3 regions of the Rhizobium sp. YAF28 genome follow, and region 1 is predicted to be linked to each of the others. Evidence: predicted binding sites of a transcription regulator. Region 1 holds the regulator's gene; each other region holds the start of a gene.
The links. Region 1 encodes LexA, which represses DNA repair genes until DNA is damaged. Its sites were predicted from a motif close to TGTTCNNNNTGTGTTCNG; they were not measured.
Positions count from the first base shown of each region.

Region 2: a site for LexA is predicted at 2,600-2,617, ahead of AB4Z13_RS13735 (ATP-dependent helicase). Genes of this name have one in related genera too.
Region 3: a site for LexA is predicted at 2,348-2,365, ahead of AB4Z13_RS10525 (2'-5' RNA ligase family protein). Genes of this name have one in related genera too.

Region 1 is NZ_JBFRCX010000006.1:125,101-132,543, forward strand. Features, by position in the region: gene kdsA (3-deoxy-8-phosphooctulonate synthase) at 1-681, opposite strand, end outside; gene AB4Z13_RS15160 (VOC family protein) at 678-1,565, opposite strand; gene lexA (transcriptional repressor LexA) at 1,761-2,486, shown strand; gene AB4Z13_RS15170 (ComEC/Rec2 family competence protein) at 2,467-4,842, opposite strand; gene gltA (citrate synthase) at 5,184-6,473, shown strand; gene lpxB (lipid-A-disaccharide synthase) at 6,505-7,443, opposite strand, start outside.
Region 2 is NZ_JBFRCX010000005.1:269,952-277,394, reverse strand. Features, by position in the region: gene AB4Z13_RS13735 (ATP-dependent helicase) at 65-2,557, opposite strand; gene AB4Z13_RS13730 (hypothetical protein) at 2,730-2,999, shown strand; gene AB4Z13_RS13725 (YoaK family protein) at 3,009-3,686, opposite strand; gene AB4Z13_RS13720 (glyoxalase) at 3,714-4,595, opposite strand; gene AB4Z13_RS13715 (alpha/beta fold hydrolase) at 4,636-5,457, opposite strand; gene AB4Z13_RS13710 (DoxX family protein) at 5,587-6,015, opposite strand; gene AB4Z13_RS13705 (amidohydrolase) at 6,027-7,443, opposite strand, start outside.
Region 3 is NZ_JBFRCX010000004.1:95,296-102,738, reverse strand. Features, by position in the region: gene AB4Z13_RS10540 (SDR family oxidoreductase) at 1-41, opposite strand, end outside; gene AB4Z13_RS10535 (LysR family transcriptional regulator) at 333-1,229, shown strand; gene AB4Z13_RS10530 (AAA family ATPase) at 1,566-2,285, shown strand; gene AB4Z13_RS10525 (2'-5' RNA ligase family protein) at 2,542-3,042, shown strand; gene AB4Z13_RS10520 (peptidase M14) at 3,113-4,174, shown strand; gene AB4Z13_RS10515 (TIGR03364 family FAD-dependent oxidoreductase) at 4,279-5,409, shown strand; gene phnX (phosphonoacetaldehyde hydrolase) at 5,406-6,185, shown strand; gene AB4Z13_RS10505 (ArsC family reductase) at 6,256-6,606, shown strand; gene ybaK (Cys-tRNA(Pro) deacylase) at 6,610-7,083, shown strand; gene AB4Z13_RS10495 (MarR family transcriptional regulator) at 7,084-7,443, opposite strand, start outside.

The sequences.
Region 1 (7,443 bases):
TTCCACGAACTGCCGCTCTCCGCCGGAGGTTTCCCCCTGCCCGCCAGGCTGCTGGACTGAATGCGTGGCGTCGAAAATAACGGGGGCGCCGGTTGCTGCCATGATCGGCAGGGAACGCATGTCGGAGACCAGCGTATTGTAACCAAAGGAAGCGCCGCGCTCGCACAGCAAGATGTTCGGATTGCCGCTCTGGTTCAGCTTGCCGAGCACGTTCTTCATATCCCAAGGCGCCAGGAACTGGCCCTTCTTGACGTTGATAACGCGGCCGGTCTTTGCCGCAGCCACCAGGAGATCCGTCTGACGAGACAGGAAGGCCGGTATCTGCAGGATGTCGACGACCTTGCCCACTTCGGCGCATTGTTCTTCAGTGTGGATGTCGGTCAGAACCGGAATGCCGAGTTCCTTCTTGAGATCGGCAAAAACCTCCAGGCCCTTTTCAAGGCCGACGCCGCGTTTGCTCGACAAGGAAGAGCGGTTCGCCTTGTCGAAAGACGTCTTATAGACGAGCCCGATACCGAGCTTGGCGCACAGTTCCTTCAACGTGCCGGCAACCATGAACGCATGGTCGCGGCTTTCCATTTCGCAAGCGCCGGCAATCAGCGACAGGCGCCCGGCATTGGAGAAAGTGACCTTGCCGGCGCCTTCGCCGACCGTCACCACGGAGTTGGTAGTAGAGCTCATGATGTTTCCTCGAAAGCGAAGAGCACGCCCTGGCCGGGCGCGGGCTTCACCAGAATACGGTTGCCCTTGCGTGTGTAGGTCACCCCGTTAGCAGCCAAATGCGCTTCTGTCACGGCCAGATCGCCAACCGCAAAGAGGATTGCCCGGCCGCCCAGGCCGCGATCGATATCCGGCGTCGCCAGATCGAAATAGGCCTCCAGCCCCTGCGGGGTCATCAGGCTGATCTTTGCGTTTCCGGTAAGCACCTCCAGCCCGAAACTCGTATCGCCAGCAGAAGCGGCTTTTGCCGCCGAGCGAACGAAGTCGCCGAAGGCTGTCGGCTCGGGGGCTGCGAGAGCGATCTCGGCAATGCCTGTCACGCCATTGGCGTGGGTCTCCAGCACGTTGCGGTCGGCAGGAAGCGGGTTGATGCGCTCGACAGCGAAGAGAAAGAAATCCGGTGCCCGGAGGTCGGCAGCGAAGGCGAGCCGGAAGCCGGCAATGCTCTCAGTGCCATCCGGCATTTTCACAGGGCGTTCGAACTGCAGCACAGAACCGGCACTGATGCTGCCCTCCACGAATCGAGCATGTTCGTGCTTTGCATCCGCGGTGGCGAAGGCGATGGCGGACAGTCCCTCGCTGCCGCAGCGGAAGCGGAAAGCCTGATCGCGAGCCGTGAAGACATTGCCCTCACGTGCCGTCACCTCGCTCTCCTCGACGCTCGCGACACCGAGCGGCTCGATATAGGTTTTGTCGGCAAAGAAAACACAGGCATTCTCCGTGCCGAAGGGATGGCGGGCATCGGGCGCGACGGTAAAGCCCAGCTTGCCCAGCCTTTCGCGGGCAAGGTCGATATCGGTAACCGGCAAAACGAGATGATCGATCGGAAGCGTGTCTTGGCTCATCGGTTCTTCTCCCAGCAGTGACAAGGAGATGTGCTTCAGCAGGTCTCGTGAAACAAGGCCAGACAGGCCTAAGGGCGATAAAAATCAAATTCTCGACAGATTGAACAGAAGTTTTACGAAAATTTAGCTACTTGCGGAACACATATGGAACATATAGTGTCCGTTCTGGATTTGTTTCAAGACTGGGGAGACGCCATGCTCACGCGCAAACAACAGGAACTCCTTCTTTTCATTCATGAAAGGATGAAGGAGTCAGGCGTTCCACCGTCTTTCGACGAGATGAAGGACGCACTGGATCTGGCCTCGAAATCCGGTATTCACCGGCTGATCACGGCGCTCGAAGAACGCGGCTTCATTCGCCGGCTTCCGAACCGGGCGCGCGCGCTCGAAGTCATCAAACTGCCGGAAGCCTACAGCCCGAGCCTGCAGCCTCGGCGCGGCTTTTCACCGAGCGTCATCGAGGGCAGCCTCGGCAAGCCCCAGCCCGTGGCGCCTCCTGCCTCGGCGAAGCCAGCACCCGCTGCCGATAACGGCAATGCGGTCTCCGTTCCCGTCATGGGCCGCATCGCCGCCGGTGTTCCGATCTCGGCAATCCAGAACAATACGCATGACATCACCGTTCCCGCCGATATGCTTGGCTCCGGTGAACATTATGCGCTGGAAGTTCGCGGCGACTCGATGATCGAAGCCGGCATCTTCGATGGCGACACGGTCATCATCCGCAATGGCAGCACAGCCAATCCGGGTGATATCGTCGTCGCGCTCGTCGATGACGAGGAAGCAACGCTCAAGCGTTTCCGCCGCAAGGGCGCATCGATTGCGCTCGAGGCAGCAAACCCTGCTTACGAGACCCGCATCTTTCCGCCGGATCGCGTCAAGGTCCAGGGCAAGCTCGTCGGCCTCATTCGCCGCTATCACTGACCGGTGACAGATTGGCGTCTGCGAATGTGTTACTGCGCCAATCATAGGCGCGGTGGCGCATCCAGGGTCGCCCCAATGTGTCGAATGCGGTTGCGACCTCAATTCCCTTATCGGTGAATCGAAGTTCGACAGAACCTGTCTTGCGCAGCGTCTCGCCGGTAAAGAGCAGCGCGCCGGAACGACAGCGGTCGAAGCGCAATCGGACAGGGGTCACCACAATATCAGCCGTATCGCAGGCTGGTCCGAGATAGGCAGCATTGTCGATGACGGTCAGTTTCTTTCCATTGACGAGCAAAGTGGTGCACCAGGCGCCCTTCAGGCAGGAGAAGCGTGACGGCGGGCTAATGGCGACTGCCTGTCTCATTGCCTCTCTGGCTTCATTCTGTTGGTCGGGTGACAGTTGCAGTCTTTGACCATCAGGCGCAGTGGGCGCCTTGGCAGCTTGAAGCATAACTGGCTTCTGATGCTCTTCGACGGCAAGGGCCCTCTGCCATTGTTCGAAGATGAAGGCGGGCGGCTTTTCACGGTTCGAAGCCATCGCCTCTCCATCGACTATAGCGACCAGGCTGCCATCTTCGGAGATAGCGATATCGGGCATCGCCTCCGATGGAAGAAGGACAACAGCGAGCGTCGAGACCGCGACAATTGCCGTTCCCATGTGCCGCAGCCGGGTTCTGAGCAGGGTCAGCAGCAGAAATCCGAAAACGGCGGTCGGGAAATACCAGCCGGGCAAGCGGCCTACATCTATGTTGCCGCCCCACCCCGCTACTGCCTTTGCGATGGTGATCACCAGATCAAGCCCGAAGCCTGCCACCGGCCATAGCCAGCCGTCCAGACCAAACGGCATCAGCAGCATTGCCAGCATCCCGGCCGGCATGACGATGAAGGTGATGACCGGCATGGCCGCGAGATTTGCCGGCAGGCCATAGGCAGTCAGCCGGTGGAAATGCTCGATCGAAAACAGCGCCGTCGAGAAACCACCGATCAGCGACGTCAGGAAAACGCCACCGAAGAAGCCACCAACCATGAAGAAGGGCTTCATGATCGGCAGCTTGGCAAAGGCATTCTCCCGCATCGGCCGCCCCTTCCAGAGGTCGTAGCCGGCGACCAGTGCAAGCGTTGCGGCAAAGGACATCTGGAAACTCGGCCCTAGCCCCTCCGATGGCGAGACCGCGAGGATCACGAGAGTGGATAGCGCCACGTTTCTGAGACTGATCGACGGCCGGTCGAAGAAGACCGCAACCAGCATAATCGCCATCATGATGAAGGCGCGTTCGGCGGAGACGGCAAAACCCGAGATCAGATAGTAGGCCGTCACCGCAGCAAGCGCACCGGCCGCCGCGATCTTCTTGGTTGGCCACGCCTGGGCAATGCCGGGAAAAAGACTGAGAATGACGCGCAGCCCGACAAAGAAGATGCCAGCGGAAAGCGCCATGTTGAGGCCGGAGATCGCGATGATATGCGCAAGGCCGGACTGCCGCAGCGCCTCCGTCGTTTCATCCGAGATCGCCCGTCTCTCGTCCGTGACGAGGGAGGCGGCAAAAGCCCCGGTGTCGCCGGGTAGTGTGGAGCGAATCCGATCGCCGATGCCGCTTCTCAGGCGGTAGAGCGACTCCAGAATTGCCTCACCGACCGAGTTCGATCGCTCCGGCTGTTCCGCAACCCTCTTGGGTACTCCATAGAAGAAGCCGTTGGCACCGATGCCGTCAAAATAGGCGCTGAAGGCAAAATCATTGAGGTGGGAGAGCGCCGGCCCCGCCGGAGGCGTGAGACGTGCCCTGCCCTCGATGACGTCGCCGAGTTCGAACGGCTGGGCGGCTCCGCGGACCAGCACGGAGATGCGTTCGGGCGGACGCTTGATCTCAGGAGCATCCGTACCGGTGACGTCAAGAATATAACGCCAGCGCCCTTGGCCATCGCCTTCTCGGCGTTCGATCCGGCCGGTCACCGTTGTCGTTACGGCTGAATCGAGGATCAGGGTCTTTGCCCGCCATGTTTCGATCTGCGCGGAGAGCATTCCACCGGCAAAAAGAAGTAGAGCAAGCAGCGTCGCCTGCAGTTTCGTCCGGGCATAACCGCAGAGCGCAACGGCAATAAGGAGAACAAGCAGGCAGAGACCGAGCGACACGGCCGGAAAGTCCGAGGCCGCCAGAAACCAGGTCGCGGCACCTGCACCAAGGAAGACCGGAGAGAAGAGGATGAGGCGACCGTGGCCGGCCTCTTCGGTGGCCATACGCATCGACGACCCGACGTATCGTTTCGCAACAGTCACCAATCGCCATCGAAATGGGATCGCAACCTGGGTCCGAGCCGATTGCGTCACAATGGCGCGCGGGGCAATGCCAGCAAAATCCATCTTTTCATCAATGGATTGCTCTTGTCGTTCTCTTGTCTCTATCCCCGCCATGATCGCCTGGACCCGCCCCCGGATACCGGCAGAATGCAACCTGAAATCAAAACGAGCAAACAATAATCGATTGAAATAAGAGGAAAATTCGCGGGAGCAAAAAATCCAGTCAAATCATGGTGTTCTGATATGCATTTAGCTCATCGCTGCACTGCCTAAAAGATGATGCCGCGATGCACAAAATGGCATCACGGTAACTTGGCATTAGCTTCGCGATCATATAGCTATCGCTTAGGACGCTTAACCCTTATGGCGCTTTTGCGGCGCCACCGCCACCCCGGAGGATCAGCATGACGGATCAAAGCGCTACAATCAAAATCGGTGACAAATCAGTCGATCTCGCCGTGCGAAAAGGCACGGTTGGACCCGACGTCATCGACATCGGTGCCCTCTACAAGAACACGGCTTCCTTCACCTACGATCCCGGGTTTACGTCGACTGCATCCTGTGAATCGAAGATCACCTATATCGACGGCGACGAAGGCGTTCTGCTGCATCGCGGCTACCCGATCGAGCAGCTTGCCGAGCATGGCGACTTCCTGGAAGCCTGCTACCTGCTGCTCTACGGCGAATTGCCGACCGCCGCCCAGAAGAAGGACTTCGACTATCGCGTCACGCACCACACCATGGTGCATGAACAGATGAGCCGCTTCTTCACCGGCTTCCGTCGCGACGCCCATCCGATGGCCGTCATGTGCGGCTGCGTCGGCGCGCTTTCGGCCTTCTATCACGACTCCACCGATATCACCGATCCGCACCAGCGCATGGTCGCCAGCCTGCGCATGATCGCCAAGATGCCGACGCTCGCAGCGATGGCCTATAAGTACCATATCGGCCAGCCCTTCGTTTACCCGAAGAATGATCTGGATTACGCGTCCAACTTCCTGCGCATGTGCTTTGCCGTTCCCTGCGAGGAATATGTCGTCAATCCGGTGCTCGCACGCGCCATGGACCGTATCTTCATCCTCCATGCCGATCACGAGCAGAATGCCTCGACCTCGACGGTCCGTCTCGCAGGCTCCTCGGGTGCGAACCCGTTCGCCTGCATCGCCGCCGGCATCGCCTGCCTCTGGGGGCCCGCTCACGGCGGCGCCAACGAAGCAGCCCTCAACATGCTGACGGAAATCGGCACTGTCGATCGCATTCCGGAATATATCGCCCGCGCCAAAGACAAGAACGATCCGTTCCGCCTGATGGGCTTTGGTCACCGCGTCTACAAGAACTACGATCCGCGCGCCAAGATCATGCAGAAGACCACGCATGAAGTTCTCGGCGAACTCGGCATCAAGGACGATCCGCTTCTCGAAGTCGCGATGGAGCTGGAGCGCATCGCTCTGACCGACTCATACTTCATAGAGAAGAAGCTCTACCCGAACATCGACTTCTACTCCGGCATCACGCTGAAGGCCCTGGGCTTCCCCACGACCATGTTCACCGTGCTCTTCGCTCTGGCTCGTACCGTCGGCTGGATCGCACAGTGGAACGAAATGATCGAGGATCCGGAACAGCGCATCGGCCGTCCGCGCCAGCTCTATATCGGCGAACCTAAGCGCGACTACGTACCGGTTTCCAAGCGCTGAGCGCTGACTTCGAAGCAAAAAGAAAACCCGGTCAGGAATGGCCGGGTTTTTTGTTGGTTAGAACATCGAGCAATATCTGTGCTGCATGCTCTCCAGGCGGCTTTTCTGTCTGCATGCGCTGCCAGATGAGCTCGTAGCCTTCCTTCATCGCCTTGAGCTGGTAGGTGTCGGCTGACAGCCTCTCCATCCAGCGCGCGAGGCTTGCGCCGCGAACGATATCGTTCAGATATTCCGGCACGACCGCGTAGTCGGCGATCAGATTGGGCAGTGCGCCGCTCCAGGTCTTGATGTCTGACGTCAGCATGCGCATGATCCAGTCGACCTTGTAAGCGGAAACGACGGGTACATCAGCCAGCGCCAGTTCCAGGATCACCGTGCCGGACGCTGCCATGGCCGCATCGGCTTCGGCGAAGGCCTTCCATTTCGCTTTGGCACCCACAACGATTTCCGGCTTTATCTTCCATCCCGCCGTCATTTCGCGCACAAACGCTTCCTTGTGCGGCACAGTCGGCAGCATGAAGCGTATCGGTCCATTGCGGGCGACGAACTCATTGGCGGCGGCTTCGAAATAAGGCAGAAGCTTCTTGATCTCGGAGGAGCGCGAGCCGGGAAGAAGCAGGATCGCACCGTTGCCGGGCTGCCGGCCAGCGCGCAGGCGCCGGGTCTCCAGGAGCGCTGCGTCCGCAACCAGACGGTGACCCACATAGGTTGTCGCCGGCCCGTTGAGACGCTGCATCACCGCCGGCTCGAAAGGAAGTACGGCCAGCACATGGTCAACATAGGCGAGCATGCGCTGGGCGCGATATTCCTTCCAGGCCCAGACACTGGGACAGACATAGTTGACGACTGGGAGGTCCGGCAGCGCCTTGCGCACGCGCTTGGCGACGCGATGGGTGAAGTCCGGGCTGTCGATGATGAGCAGGATATCGGGTTTCGCCGCGATGATCGCCGCTACCGTCTGCCGGATGAG
Region 2 (7,443 bases), on a different contig from region 1:
CATCTGGAGAAGCGCGTGCGGCTGGGCCTGTGATTCCTGGCGAAGCGCCAAGGCAGTGGAGCGGTCAGACCCGCTCCACAAACCCGTCGAGCACACGCTTCTGGCCGGCGCGGTCGAAGTCGATCGTCAGCTTGTTGCCTTCGATGCCTGATATGGAGCCGTTGCCGAACTTGATGTGGAAGACGCGGTCGCCGAGTGCGAAGCGCGAGGGTTCCGTAGAGGTGGATTTCGCCACCAGTTCGCCTTCGATGGTGCGGCCGCGCGGGCCGCTTTCACCGTAGCCGATGCGCTCCACGGCATGGCCGGAGCGGCTGCCCCAGTTGTCGCGGGTGGCGTCGGTCTTGTTTTGCTGGGCGCGTTTCCAGCCGGGCGTGGAATAGGAATTGGAGAAGGGATCGGCCTTGTCGAAGCGCGACTGGCCATAACCGCCGCCGCGGCCGTAGCCACCGTAATTCTGCTCCATCTCGGCGACTTCCACATGGGTCTCCGGCAGTTCGTCGAGGAAGCGCGAGGGAATGGTCGATTGCCAGAGACCGTGGATGCGGCGGTTGGAGACGAACCAGATGTGGCAGCGGTGTTTGGCGCGGGTGATGCCGACATAGGCAAGGCGACGTTCTTCTTCGAGGCCGGCGCGGCCGGATTCATCGAGGGAGCGCTGATGCGGGAAGAGGCCTTCCTCCCAGCCGGGCAGGAAGACGGTGTCGAACTCCAGGCCCTTGGCCGAATGCAGCGTCATGATGGAGACGGCATCGAGATTTTCGTTCGTCTCGGCATCCATGACAAGCGAGACGTGCTCCAGGAACCCCCGCAAGGATTCGAAGCTATCCATGGAGCGGATGAGTTCCTTGAGGTTTTCGAGGCGACCCGGCGCTTCCGCGCTCTTGTCGTTCTTCCACATATCGGTATAGCCGGACTCTTCGAGGATCTGCTCGGCAAGCTCGGTATGTGGTGTGTTTTCAAGCAGTTCCTGCCAGCGGCGGAAAGATTGAATCACATCGAAGAGGGCCTTGCGGGCCTTGGGCTTAAGTTCGTCCGTCTCGATCATATCGGCGGCGGCCGCGAGCATCGGGATGTCGCGGGCGCGGGCATAATCGTGGAGTGCGCGCACCGTCGTATCACCGAGGCCGCGCTTCGGCGTGTTGATGATGCGCTCGAAGGCGAGATCGTCGGCCGGCTGGGCGACGAGACGGAAATAGGCCATGGCATCGCGGATTTCGAGGCGCTCGTAGAAGCGCGGGCCGCCGATGACGCGGTAGTTCAGGCCGAGTGTCACGAACCGATCTTCGAATTCGCGCATCTGGAAGGAGGCGCGCACGAGGATCGCCATGTCGTTCAGCAGATGCTTCTTTCCGTCGGCATCGCCGCGCTGCAGGCGCTCGATCTCCTCGCCGATGGCACGCGCCTCTTCCTCCGAATCCCAGGAAGCGTGGACCTGCACCTTGACGTCGTCAGGATCGGAGCGATCGGTGAAAAGCGTCTTGCCGAGGCGGCCTTCATTGTGGGTGATGAGATGGGCGGCAGCACCGAGGATATGGGCCGTCGAGCGGTAATTGCGCTCAAGCTTGATGACCTTGGCGCCTGGAAAATCCTTTTCGAAGCGCAGGATATTGTCTACTTCCGCACCACGCCAGCCATAGATCGACTGGTCGTCGTCGCCGACGCAGCAGACATTCTGCGGCTCGCCCTTGGGGCGCTGGGCGAGAAGCCGCAGCCACATATATTGGGCGGTGTTGGTGTCCTGATACTCGTCTACGAGGATGAAGCGGAACTTCTGGTGATATTCCTTGAGCAGGTCCGGCTGTTTGCGGAATATCGCGATCGGATGCATCAGGAGATCGCCGAAGTCGCAGGCGTTCAGCGTCGAGAGGCGGTTCTGATAGGCGAAGTAGAGATCGCGGCCGCGGCCATTGGCGAAGGCGCGAGCGTCTCCCTCCGGAATATCGGCGGGGCCGAGACCTTTGTTCTTCCAGGTATCGATCATGCCGGCGAATTGCTTGGCCGGCCAGCGCTTGTCATCAAGGCCTTCGGCCTGGATGATCTGCTTGATGAGGCGGATCACATCGTCGGTATCGAGGATGGTGAAATCGGAACGCAGGCCGACGAGTTCGGCGTGGCGGCGCAGGAGCTTGACGCCGATCGAGTGGAAAGTGCCGAGCCAGGGCATGCCTTCGACGGCGCCGCCGACGAGAAGCGCGATACGCTCCTTCATCTCGCGGGCGGCCTTGTTGGTGAAGGTCACGGCGAGGATCTGCGAGGGGAAGGCGCGGCCGGTCTGAAGGATATGGGCAATGCGGGTGGTGAGTACGCGCGTCTTGCCCGTGCCTGCGCCCGCGAGCACGAGGACGGGGCCTTCGAGTGTCTCGACGGCTTCGCGCTGTTCCGGGTTGAGACCGCTGAGATAATCGGGGCGACCGCCATCGCGGGCCGCCATGGCGCGGGCAGCAATGCCGCCGCCGGCAGCGGGCGCCCTTGCGGGAGCAGCGGGCTGTTGCGGCTTGCGCGGCGCATCGCCCGGTTCTTCGTCGAAGAAGGGCATATCGTCGAAACTATTGCTCATGGCGCGTAATGTAGTGATTCGGGAAGGAAAGACCAGAAAAGATGTTCTGCTTTCATTCCCAGCGGCTGCGCTATCCTCAGCCGGTTTATTTGCCTGGTCGGGAAGCCTGCCCAGGAGTTGTGGTCCTCCTGGAGCTCAACTATGGTCTCGCGCCAACCATTGGGAGAGCCATATGCACGTCATCGCCATTCTTGCCAATCTGATCCTGCTGATCATCGTTGCTGCGCTGATCGCGGGGAACGGTTTGCCGCACAGTGGCGAGGGCCTCGGATTCTTTGTCGCTGCCATTGTGGCTCCCGTGTTGAGCACGATTGCCTTGCTGCGCCGCAATGGGTCGATTTCCGAACTCGTTTCGCTTGAGATCCGGGCGCGCAAGGCCACGCTGAGGCAACGTATTGCCGAGGCAGAGGCAAAGGCGGCCGGCAACGGCATCGGCCGCTAAGGGCTGCTCTCAAGCGGCCTGCGGGCCGGCAAAAGCCAAGTAGACCGAAACCAGCGCAAAGAGCGGCGGCAGGGCCAAGCACCAGACGCCAATGGTCGCAAAGAGCAAGGCGGCAAGGCCGCAGCCGAGGGCGAAGGCGAAAACGGCGACCGTCAAGCGCGACAGGCGCCCTTTCACGGTCTTTGTCTGATCGCCGAGGCTGCCATGGGCGAGGTCGCCGAGATCGATCATGATCTGCGTCGTCGTGCCGGTCATCAGCGTGCTCGGCGGTGAGGCGCCGAGATGGATGCGGTGAGCGGCGTTCTGGATCGCCATGGCGATGACGAGCAGCATGCCGGTCGCGACCAGCGGCAGGCCATCCGGATTGGTAAAGGGCGCAAGCCAGATGGCGCAGGCGCCGCCGGCAATCAGGAAGAGAAGCTTGATCACGAGCAGGATGCGCAAGCCCTTCTCATCGCCTGGCGGCACATTGTGGGTGAGGTAGCGCAGCAGAAGGATCGTCAGGCAGAACACCGGCAGCGCCAGCAACTTGGCGATGATGCCAGACGTGCCGTGAGTGAGCGCTGCGCCAAGCGTCACGAAGTTGCCGGTGACATGGGCGGGGAAGAGGCCGCCAAGCGCCAGGAAGCCGGCTGTATCAACATAGCCGCCGGTCAGGCTCAGGAGCACGGGCAGGGCTGGGCGCATTGTTTTTTCCTCTATGAATTCGTTTGCCTAGTGTGCCGCGACGGCGTGGATTTCGGCAATATAGCCGCCCGGGAATTCCACCATGGCGGCGCGGCGATCGCCGGACTGGTAGGGTTCGACGAGAATTTCAGCGCCGCTCTCCTTGGCTTTTTGAAGCGTCGCGTCAAGATCGGCGGTCTCGTAGCCAGTCATTTCGCGACCATAGGGGAAAGGCAGCTGGCCATCGGTGACGAGCACGGTCATGCGGCCGAAGACGGATTCGATGCGCAGGCGGTGAAAGGCCTTGTCCGGCAGGCCAATCTCGGTGCCGGGCGCCTTCTCATCGTCGGAGACGACCTTGCCATGCGAGAAGGCGAGAAAGGCATGGGTGAAGGCGGCCACGCGGTCGACGGACACGTAGACGCGGTTTTCCGGGATGGTCGTGAAGGCCGGATAGTTTGGCGTGGTCGTGTGCCAATAGAGCTGCATGTTGACACCGCCCGGCCACTGGATGACGGCATCGCGGCCGATCGGATCCGGGAAGGCGGAGACAATGACGTCGGCGCCGGCAGCCTTTGCCGCGGCTATGGCCTTGTCGAGATCGGTGACGAGATAGCCTGATCGTTCGGCGCCGAAGGGGTAGGGGATCGGCGTCTCGAAGCCGAAGAGCGAGATAGTACCGACGGGCGTCTGCAGAAGCTGCGACGTCGTGCTGCTCGGCGTCGGCGTAACGGTTGCCGTTACCTGCTTGGTGCTGGTGCCGCCGAAAGTTGCGAGGAAGCTTTTGGCGAAGGCGTCCACGTCGCCAGGAGCGACATAGACATGGGTCGTATCATATTGCGCGCCGACGCCGAATTGCGGCGAGGCGGCATAGGCCGGGGCACCGGCTAGGCCGAGAAGGGCAACAAGGGCTAACGATAGACGAAGCATTGCGTGATCTCCTTCGGCCTGGCCGGCCGCTACTCCCGGTTTACGCCTTGATGAAGGCGAGAACGTCGGCGTTGAACTTGTCGGCTTCGGTCTGGGCGAGGCCATGCGGGGCGCCCGGATAGACCTTCAGCGTGCCGTTCTTCAGAAGCTTGATGCCCTTTTCGGCGGCAGCCTGGATCGGCACGATCTGGTCGGCATCGCCATGGATGAGGAGCGCCGGAACGTCGATCTTCTTCAGGTCGTCGCTGTAATCGACCTCGGAGAATTCGCGGATGCAATCGTAGTGGCCTTTGATGCCTCCGGCCATGCCCATCAGCCAGAAGGTTTCGCGCAGGCCTTCATTGACCTTGGCGCCATCGCGGTTGAAGCCGTAGAAGGGCATGGTGAGGTCGCGGTAGAACTGCGAGCGGTCGCCGGCCGTGCCCTTGCGGATGCCGTCGAAGACTTCGATCGGCAAGCCTTCGGGATTGGCAGGCGTCTTCAGCATCAGCGGCGGAACGGCGCCGACGAGCACGACCTTGGCGACGCGGCTGGTGCCATGGCGGCCGATATAATGGGCGACTTCGCCGCCGCCGGTGGAATGGCCGATCATGATGAGGTTCTTCAGATCGAGCTTCTCGATGAGCTCGGCGAGGTCATCGGCATACTGGTCCATATTGTTGCCGTTCCACGGCTGCGAGGACTTGCCGTGGCCGCGGCGGTCGTGGGCGATGACGCGGTAGCCCTGCTGGGCGAAATAGAGCATCTGCACTTCCCATGCGTCGCTCGAGAGCGGCCAACCGTGGGAGAAGAGGATCGGCTGGCCATTGCCCCAATCCTGATAGTAAATCGTCGTTCCGTCTTTGGTTGTGATCGTCGGCATTGAACTTGTCCTATGCTGAGGTTGGCAGGATCTACGCCCTGGGGGCGGATGGTTTGCACCGCGGTGCTGACAGGGTCAGGAAGCATTTTTGCAATGGTCAGCGGAAGTGATGCTTAGGTGCAGGTTGCCCTATGCTTTTTCCCTGAGATCGAGCCAGGCGACGAGCAGAAAACCGCCGACGAGGCCCAGATGTTCGAAGAAGGAATTGGCGGCCATGAAGCGTTCCATTCCATCAGGCAATTCCCAGAAACGCAGGGCGAGGAAGGTGGCCATCAGTGTGAAGCCACCGAGGGCGAGTGCGCCCAGCCAACGGAAAAAGCCGGTAAGAATCATGAGTGAGGCGACAAGCTCCAGGATGATGACGAATACCGCAAAGAGCGGGGCAGGCGAGAGACCGAAATGCGTCATCTCACCGATCGCGGCCGGAAAGTCCGTGAGCTTGTTGAGGCCGCCCTGCAGATAGGCGGCGCAGAGGCCGAGGTAGGCGATGAAGCGCATGAAGGCGGCGCCGAAAAGAGGGCGGGCGAGGGACGCAAATTGGATTTCAAGGGCATGCATGGCATCGATCCTCAGACGGCCCAGCAGGCGCAGCCGAGCGCACCCCAGAAGCTCTTGAGATCGGAGACCGGTGCCTTCGAACCCCAGGCATTGGCGTGGGCATGGCCGTGGACATTGCAATCATTGGCGCAGCCGCAGGCGGAAATCAGGTGGCGGCGCAACGAGTTCTTGCCGGCGCCCTCAGGCTCACCCCAGGCGGCATATCCACCGAAGGCGCGTACCGGCGACCAGTCCGGCATGGCGGGCGGAACCGGGTTATCATCGAGCTCGGCGAAGTGGCCCGCGCCATAGACGATCTTGCCGCCGACCATGGTCAGCTCCGACGTAAGGAAGGATATTTCCTCTTCGGCGCAGGCAAAGAAATCCTTGTCCGGCACGATGAGATCGGCGAACTGGCCTTTCTCGATGCGGCCCTTCTTGCCTTCCTCGTTGGAGAACCAGGTGACGTTTTCGGTCCACATGCGCAGCGCCGTTTCGCGGTCCAGGCAGTTCCGGCGCGGATAGATCGCCATGCCGCCGACGGTGCGGCCCGTGATCATCCAGGAGAGCGACACCCAGGGATTATAGGAGGCAACGCGGGTGGCATCGGTGCCGGCGGAAACCTTGACGCCTTTTTCCAGCATGCGGGCGACGGGTGGGGTGGCCTCGGCAGCCCCCACGCCGTAGCGCTCGACGAAATATTCGCCCTGATAGGCCATGCGGTGCTGCACGGCGATGCCGCCGCCGAGTGCGGCGATACGGTCGATCGACTGTTCGGAAATCGTCTCTGCATGGTCGAAGAACCAGTTGAGGCCTTCGAGCGGGATATCCTGATTGACTTTCTCGAAGACGTCGAGCGCGCGGCTGATCGTCTCGTCATAGGTGGCGTGCAGGCGCCAGGGCCAGCGGTTTTCGGCGAGTACGCGCACGACCTCTTCCAGCTCGCCTTCCATTTCCGGCGGCATATCGGGGCGCGGCTGGCGGAAATCCTCGAAATCGGCAGCGGAAAAGACCAGCATTTCGCCGGCGCCGTTGTGGCGGAAGTAATCTGTGCCCTGCTTGTATTTCACCGAAGCCGTCCAGTTCAGGAAGTCTTCCTTCTCCTGCTTGGGCTTCTGGGTGAAGAGATTATAGGCGAGGCGGACGGTCATCTGGCCGTCATCGGCAAGCTTCTGGATGACGGCATAGTCATCTGGATAGTTCTGGAAGCCGCCGCCGGCATCGATGACGCCTGTTACGCCGAGGCGGTTCAGCTCGCGCATGAAGTGGCGGGTGGAATTGACCTGATAGTCGAAGGGCAGTTTCGGACCCTTGGCGAGCGTCGAATAGAGAATACCGGCATTCGGTTTGGCAAGCAGCAGGCCGGTCGGGTTGCCTTGGGCATCGCGGGTGATCTCGCCACCGGGCGGGTTTGGCGTGTCCTTGGTATAGCCGACGGCGCGAAGGGCT
Region 3 (7,443 bases), on a different contig from region 1:
CCACCCGTGATGACTGCAACCTTACCCTCAAGCTTTCCCATGACTTTTCCTTTCAGACTCCGTATTTGGTCCTTCGGGGAGACCCCCCGAGACCCTCGAAATGGGTCTGCGGGCGTCGGGCGTTGAGTGCGGAAGCGCGCATATCGGTGGTGCGAAATCGATCCGGCTGGATGACTGACGCCAGCCCGCATATCGGTGTCCGCCGTTCGGAATTGCGCCCCGCTTGTCGGCATGGGCTATGATGACCGCCCGTGCTACTCACATAGGAGATGCTGTTCGACGTATTGGACACGGGCTTTGGAAGGCGCACCCGAGCGGTGCTGGATTGCACCATGATCGACTGGGATGACGTTCGCTACTTTCTTGCCGTCGCGCGCGGAGGCTCGGTGCGGGCCGCCGCCGAGCGCCTCGGGGTGAACCACTCGACCGTGCTGCGGCGCGTCGCCCAACTGGAGGAACGGCTCGGAGCCCAGATGTTCGAAAAGCTGCCTTCGGGCTACCGCCTGACGGCTGCAGGGGAGGAGGTCCTCGAGCTCGCTGACCAGATGGAGGCGTCGTCGCACCAGTTGGAGACGCGCGTCTTTGGCCGCGACCAGAGCGTGCGTGGGCTTCTGCGCGTGACACTGGCACCGCCCCTCGCGACACACCTGCTCATGCCGGACTTCTCCGATTTCGCGCGTCTGTATCCGGACATCGAGATGGAAATCTTGTCGTCCGGCGAGCTGGTAAATCTGACCAACCGAGAAGCCGACGTCGCGATCCGCGTCGTCTACGACCGCAAAACTCTGCCGCTCAATCTCCATGGCCTGAAGGGACCGGATATATTCGGCGGTATCTATATGTCCCGCGATCTGCTAGCCGCGTGGCGTGCGGGCGCGCCTGATCCCATCCGGTGGATCGTCATAAGCATTCATGGAATCCCGGACTGGGCCCACGAGGGTGAGGTTCGCACCGCCGAGGTTCCGTTCAGGGTCACGGACGGTGAGGCGCAGATCGTCGCGGTGCGGCAAGGGCTCGGGATCACGACGCTGCCGTGCTTCGTCGGAGATGCCGACCCGCTACTGGTGAGGGTGCCGGGTACCGACCTGCACATGTACGGAACGCTCTTCCTTCTCACACAGGGGGAGACACGCAAGACGAAGCGCGTGCGGCTCTTCACGGAGTTCGTATCAGGCAGGCTCGCCGCGTACGCTCCGCTTCTCGGGGGGCTATCCATATCGCGCGACTGACGCCCCGCAGGTCGCCTCGCGACGCTTGAAGCGCCGTCGTTCAATCCGCGCTGTTACGCCGTGTCACACCCGACGCGAGGGCCACACTACCGACGGCGACGGACTTCACCATCGCTGACGGTCTTTTTGGCAGGCTGGAGGCGCGGCTGACCTATTGCCCGCCCCTCAATGATTGCACCCAAAAAAATCAACCTCAGACAGCATGGCTAAACAGCGCCACGCAAGGTTGCTGTTTGACCTTTTCATCTCATCACTGTGAAAGTCGCTGTTCCTTAAAGCCCGAGACGCGTCTCTCCCAGGGATGACTGCCGCCAACTCATCAACCCGAGGTAATCGATGCCAATCATTACATTTGCGAATACGAAAGGAGGGGCCGGCAAGACAACGGTCGCTCTTGTTCTTGCCACAGAACTGGCTCGCCGTGGCCATCGCGTTTCCGTTCTGGATGCCGATCCCCAGCAGTGGGCCGGCCGCTGGCACCGTCTGACCGGCGACGCAGCCGAATTCGCCGTCATCTCCGGTGTCAGCGAAGATACTATCGAACAGCAGATCAAGGACCTCAAGAAGCGCGGTGGTTATATCATCATCGACTTGCCGGCCGGTCTGAGCCCGCTGATGGCGAAGGCCATCGGCTTTTCCGATCATGTAATGGTTCCGGTGCAGGGCTGCGCCATGGACGCGGTCGGCGGCGCCCAGGTGCTTGAGATCATGAAGCAGCTTGCTGCCCAGCATGATATCCGCATCCCGCATTCGGTCGTGCTGACGCGCATCAGTTCGATCATCACCACGCGTGCATTGCTGGCGGTCAAGGGTCTGCTCGCAAAGCAGCAGGTCAATGTCATCGACACGGCGCTGATCGAGCGTGCCGCCTATCGGGACATGTTCGTTTCCGGCGGCAGCCTCTACACGATGGACCCTGCCCGTGTCAGCAATCTCGACAAGGCGCAAGACAATGCCCGCTTGCTGGCAGACGATGTTCTTCGTCTCGCACCGCCGAAGGCAGCCCGCGCCAAGTCTTCCAAGAAGGCTGTTGAGCCCGTCAAAGACGCCGCTTAAGGAGCGTGAGCTTTGCCCCTTATACAGACGCCAGCAAACGGCTGCCCATCGGCAGCCGTTTCCGTTCGCGTTTTGTTCTTGACATAATAGCCAATACTGATAGGCTCCTCCTTGGTTAACAAGGAGGCGGGCGATGTAGTCCGTAGTTCAAATGCCTCATTTTCCACTCGATCCGAATGGCGCTGATCCCCGGAAATCAAGCCCTGTCGGGAAGCCTCACCACACGATCTTCTTCGCAGTTCGACCGACCCCCGAAGTGACATCCGGAGCACTGGAGGTCGCGCAATTCTACCGCGATGCCCATTTTCTGACTGGTCCTTCGCGCCCCAGCCCCGTGCTCCATGTCACGCTCAACGGCATCGGCTCTTACCGTCGGCTACCGGATGATATCGTATTCGGCGCGGAACAGATCGCCGCCGCAGTCCGTGCTGAACCCTTCGAACTTGTGCTCGACGAAGTTATGAGCTTCCGCCATCCGGGCCAGTCACAAGCCTTCGTCGTCTGCAGCAGACAAGAAAACGGGGCGCTGATGGACCTTAGGCGGCAAATTCAAGACGGTCTGTTCGAGGCCGGACTGCCCTATAATGTCGGCGGCCATCTGACGCCGCACATGACGCTGCTCTATGATCGCAAGACCGTTCTGCCTGAAAAGCTTGACCGACCTCTCCGGTGGACGATCCGGGAGTTCCTGTTGATCCACAGCATCTACGGGAAGAGCGAGCATCACGTCATCAACCGCTGGCCTCTGCTCGGCTGAGCTGCGCTTGCACCGCGGGTGGGGATTCGCATAAAACTCCCCACTCAATATGCACATGCGGAGCAAGACAGTGGACGTTTCAGAGATCATCATCCCCGGCGATACGCCCGGCATCGAATGGCGGTTGCCGGTCATGCGCTTCAGGGGAAGCAATCCGGCGGCGCCTAAGGTCTATATCCAGGCCGCATTGCATTCCAATGAACTGCCGGGAACCGCGCTGGCGCATTTTCTCTGCCTTCAACTCAGGCAATCAGAAAGCGAAGGATGGATCGCCGGCGATATCACGCTCGTGCCGCAGGCAAATCCGATCGGCGCGGCGCAATCTCATTTCGGCGAGTTGCAGGGCCGTTTCGATTTGGGATCGCGGACCAATTTCAATCGGGACTTTCCGCTGATCTCGGTTCGCGACCGGGAGGAATTGCTTGGCGGCCTTGATGATTATCCGGCTACGGATCGATTGAAGCGAGAGCTGATTCATATGGCGCTCGGGGCCGATCTGGTGCTCGATCTGCATTGCGATGATGAATCGCTGCAATATGCCTATATCGACGAAGCCTTCTGGCCGGAGGCAGCGGACCTTGCCAATGCGCTCGACATGGAAGCGGTGCTGCTTTCGGATGGCGAAAGCTCCGCCTTCGAAGAAGCGGTCGGTTTTGCCTGGAAATATGAGGTGCCGGGCGAGCGTAAGGCCAAGCTTCCGGGCAAGCTTTCGGTGACGGTGGAACTGCGCGGCCGCCGCGACGTCTATCCCGATATGGCCGAGAAAGACGCCGAAGGCCTGCTGCAGTTCCTGATCGGGCGCGGTGTTGTCAACGGCGGGGCAGCCGGAGACAAACCCTTCTCCGGACCAGCCGTGCCGCTCGACAATGTCGAGATCGTGCGTGCGCCGCAGGGCGGTACCGTGCTCTTCCACCGCAATATCGGCGAGCGTGTCTCGGAAGGAGAGCTTCTGGCGACGATCGTCACCCGGCCCGGTTTTACCGAGGGCGATATCGACATCCGGGCGCCGCAGGACGGACTGCTGCTGACCCGCACTTCCGACCGGCTGGTGCGCCGGCGCGGCGACCTGATAAAGATTGCCGCCGACAAGCCGAGCAAGGCAACGCGAAAGGCCGGCACGCTGGAAGACTGAACCAGCGTTCTTTTCCACACGCGGATGTAAGGCTCCGCGCAACTGTCACACAGGCTTCAAGAAAATCCGCCAAGCCGTTGCAGACATGTTGCGAAGGAGCTTTTATGCCGCATTACGACATTGCGATCGTCGGCGCGGGAATTGTCGGGCTGGCGCATGCGCTGGCGGCGGCAAAGCGCGGCAAACGGGTCGTCGTTATCGACCGCGACGCACAGGCAAATGGCGCCTCGGTGCGCAATTTCGGCTTTGTGACGGTGACCGGCCAGCAGGCCGGCGACTGCTGGAATAAGGCACGCCAGGCCCGCGATATCTGGGCCGAGATTGTCGACGACGCCGGCATCGACGTCCTGCAGCGCGGGCTGCTCCTTGCCGCAAGGCTCGACGAATCCGAAGCCGTGATCGACGCCTTCCTGCGCACAGAGATGGGCGAAGGCTGCGAAAGGCTGACGATCGAGGAGGCGCGGCGGCTTGTGCCGGCACTGCGGCCGGAGGCGGGGCGCTTCACACTCTATAGCCCACATGAACTGCGGGTCGAATCCCGCACGGCCGTTCCGCTGCTCGCCCGCTATCTCGAAGTCAAATATGGCATTGAGTTCCGCCGCTCGACAGCAGTGAGCGCCGTCGAGCCGCCCCGGATCGAGACGTCAACCGGCCTGATCGAGGCGGAGACGGTGGCTGTTTGCCCCGGCGACGATTTCAAGAGCCTGTTTGCGGATCGGATCGCTGCATATAACGTGACACGCTGCAAGCTGCAGATGATGCGTGTCGTGCCGGCGCAACGGGTCTCGCTCAGCACCGCCGTCATGTCTGATCTCGGTCTCGGGCGTTATCTCGGTTATGCCGAATTGCCTGAGGCGACCGCCCTGAAGGCGCGGCTTGACCGGGAATTCAAGCCGGAGCGCGAGAACGGCATCCACCTGATCATTACGCAGTCGGAAGACGGATCGCTGATCGTCGGCGACAGCCACCATTACTCCGAAACGCCCGATCCCTTTGGGCTGGAGCGGGTTGACCGGCTGACCCTCGACGAGATGGATGCCGTGCTCAACCTGCCTGGTCGCTTCATCACCGAACGCTGGATTGGCACCTATGCCTCCGCCCCGGACCGCTGGCGGTTCACCGACAAGCCTTCCGATGCGCTGCGCATCGTCGTGGTGACGGCAGGCTGCGGTGCCTCGACCGCCTTCGGTATCGGCGAGGAAACCATCGAAGATCTTTACGGGAGCGCAGCATGACGCAATTCAAGGCAGTGGTCTTCGACTGGGCCGGCACGGTCATCGATTTCGGCTCCTTCGCACCGATGGGCGCCTTTGTAGACACCTTCGGCAAGTTCGGCGTCGAGGTGACGATTGCCGACGCACGCAAGCCGATGGGGCTCCCGAAGCGTGCGCATATCGCAGCGATGTTGGCCGAACCGCATATCGCCGCCCGCTGGCAGGCGGCACAAGGCGCGCTTCCGGACGAGGCGGCCATCGACCGCGTTTACGACCTCTTCGTGCCGCTCAACGAAGCTGTCGTGACCGATTACTGCGCGCTGGTGCCCGGTGCGATCAAGACGATCGAATACCTGCGCGAACGGCAGATGAAGATCGGCTCGACGACAGGCTATACGCGCTCGATTATGGAGCGCGTGCTGCCGCTTGCCGCTGAACAGGGTTATGCACCCGATAATCTGATCTGTGCCGACGATCTGCCGCTTGGCCGGCCGACGCCGATCGGCATGTACAAATGCTTCCTCGACCTGATGGTCTATCCGGCCTCTGCCGTCCTGAAGGTCGATGATACCGAACCCGGCATTGCCGAGGGTGCCGCCGCAGGCTGCGTTACCGTTGGCGTGACGCTCTCCGGCAATGAGGCGGGTCTGACGCCTGAAGAGGTGGATGCACTTTCGCCGGAGGCGCGAGCCGAGTTGCACAAGCGGATCGGCGAGAAGCTGATTGCTGCCGGCGCCGACTACGTCATCGAGACCGTGGCCGACCTGCCAGCACTCATCGAAGAGCTCGAGGGATAAGGGCCAGACGGCGTTTGCAGCTTTCATCCAGGGTGATATCTCCCCTGAGAAATAGGGAGATCGAACCGGCATGGCCATCACCATCTACGGTATCAAGAACTGCGACACGATGAAGAAGGCCCGCAACTGGCTGGACGAACACGGCGTCGCCTACGACTTTCACGATTACAAGGCCGTCGGCATCGACCGGGCGCATCTGGAACGATGGATCGACGAGACAGGCTGGGAAACGGTGCTGAATCGCGCCGGCACGACCTTCCGCAATCTGCCTGACGCCGCGCGCGAAAATCTCGACCGCGAAAGGGCGATCGCCCTGATGCTCGACCAGCCATCGATGATCAAGCGACCGGTACTGGAAACCGGCGGCAAGCTGCTGATCGGCTTCAAGCCGGAGATTTACGCGCGGACATTCGAGGGCTGAGCCATGTCCAAGACCACCCGTGCCACCCAGGTTCTCACGCAGGCCGGCGTCACCTTTACGGTTCATGCCTATGACTATGATCCAAACGCCGAGCGAGTCGGGCTGCAGGCGGCCGAAGCGCTGGGCGAGGAGCCGCATCGCGTGTTGAAGACGCTGATGGCGGAGGTGGACGGAAAACCGGTCTGCGTGGTCGTGCCCTCCGACCGCGAGGTCAGCATGAAGAAACTCGCGAGCGCCTTTCATGGCAAATCGGCCAATATGATGAAACCGGCCGACGCCGAGCGGCTGACGGGCTACCATGTCGGCGGCATCAGCCCGTTCGGGCAGAAAAAGATCGTGCCGACAGCGATCGAGGAAGCCGCCCTTGCCGAACCGCTCGTCTATATCAATGGCGGGCAACGCGGGCTGCAGGTGCGGCTCGATCCGAAGGAAGCGTTGAAGGCACTGAAGGCCGCCGCATCGCCGCTGATCGCCTGATCAGAGGAAGCGGTCCAGCAGGCCGGCAATCGTCTTCGCCTCGCCTTCGGCAAGCTTGCAGCCGATATGAGTTTCGATCGCTTTGCCATAGACGGTCCACATGCGCTCCCGAAGCTGCCGGCCGGCATCAGTGATCACCACCCAGCGGCCGCGCCCATCCTGTGCGAAGATCTCGCGGCCGACCAAGCCCTCTCTTTCAAGCCGGTCGATCAGGCGGGAAAGATTATACTGCGCCAACAATGTCCGCTCCTCGATCTCATAGGGGCGCAGCTTTCCTGATTGCGAGCGTGCCAATTCCCAAAGCACATCGTACCAGGCAAGCGGCGGCATGCCGGCCGCCTTCAGATCAGCTTCGATCAT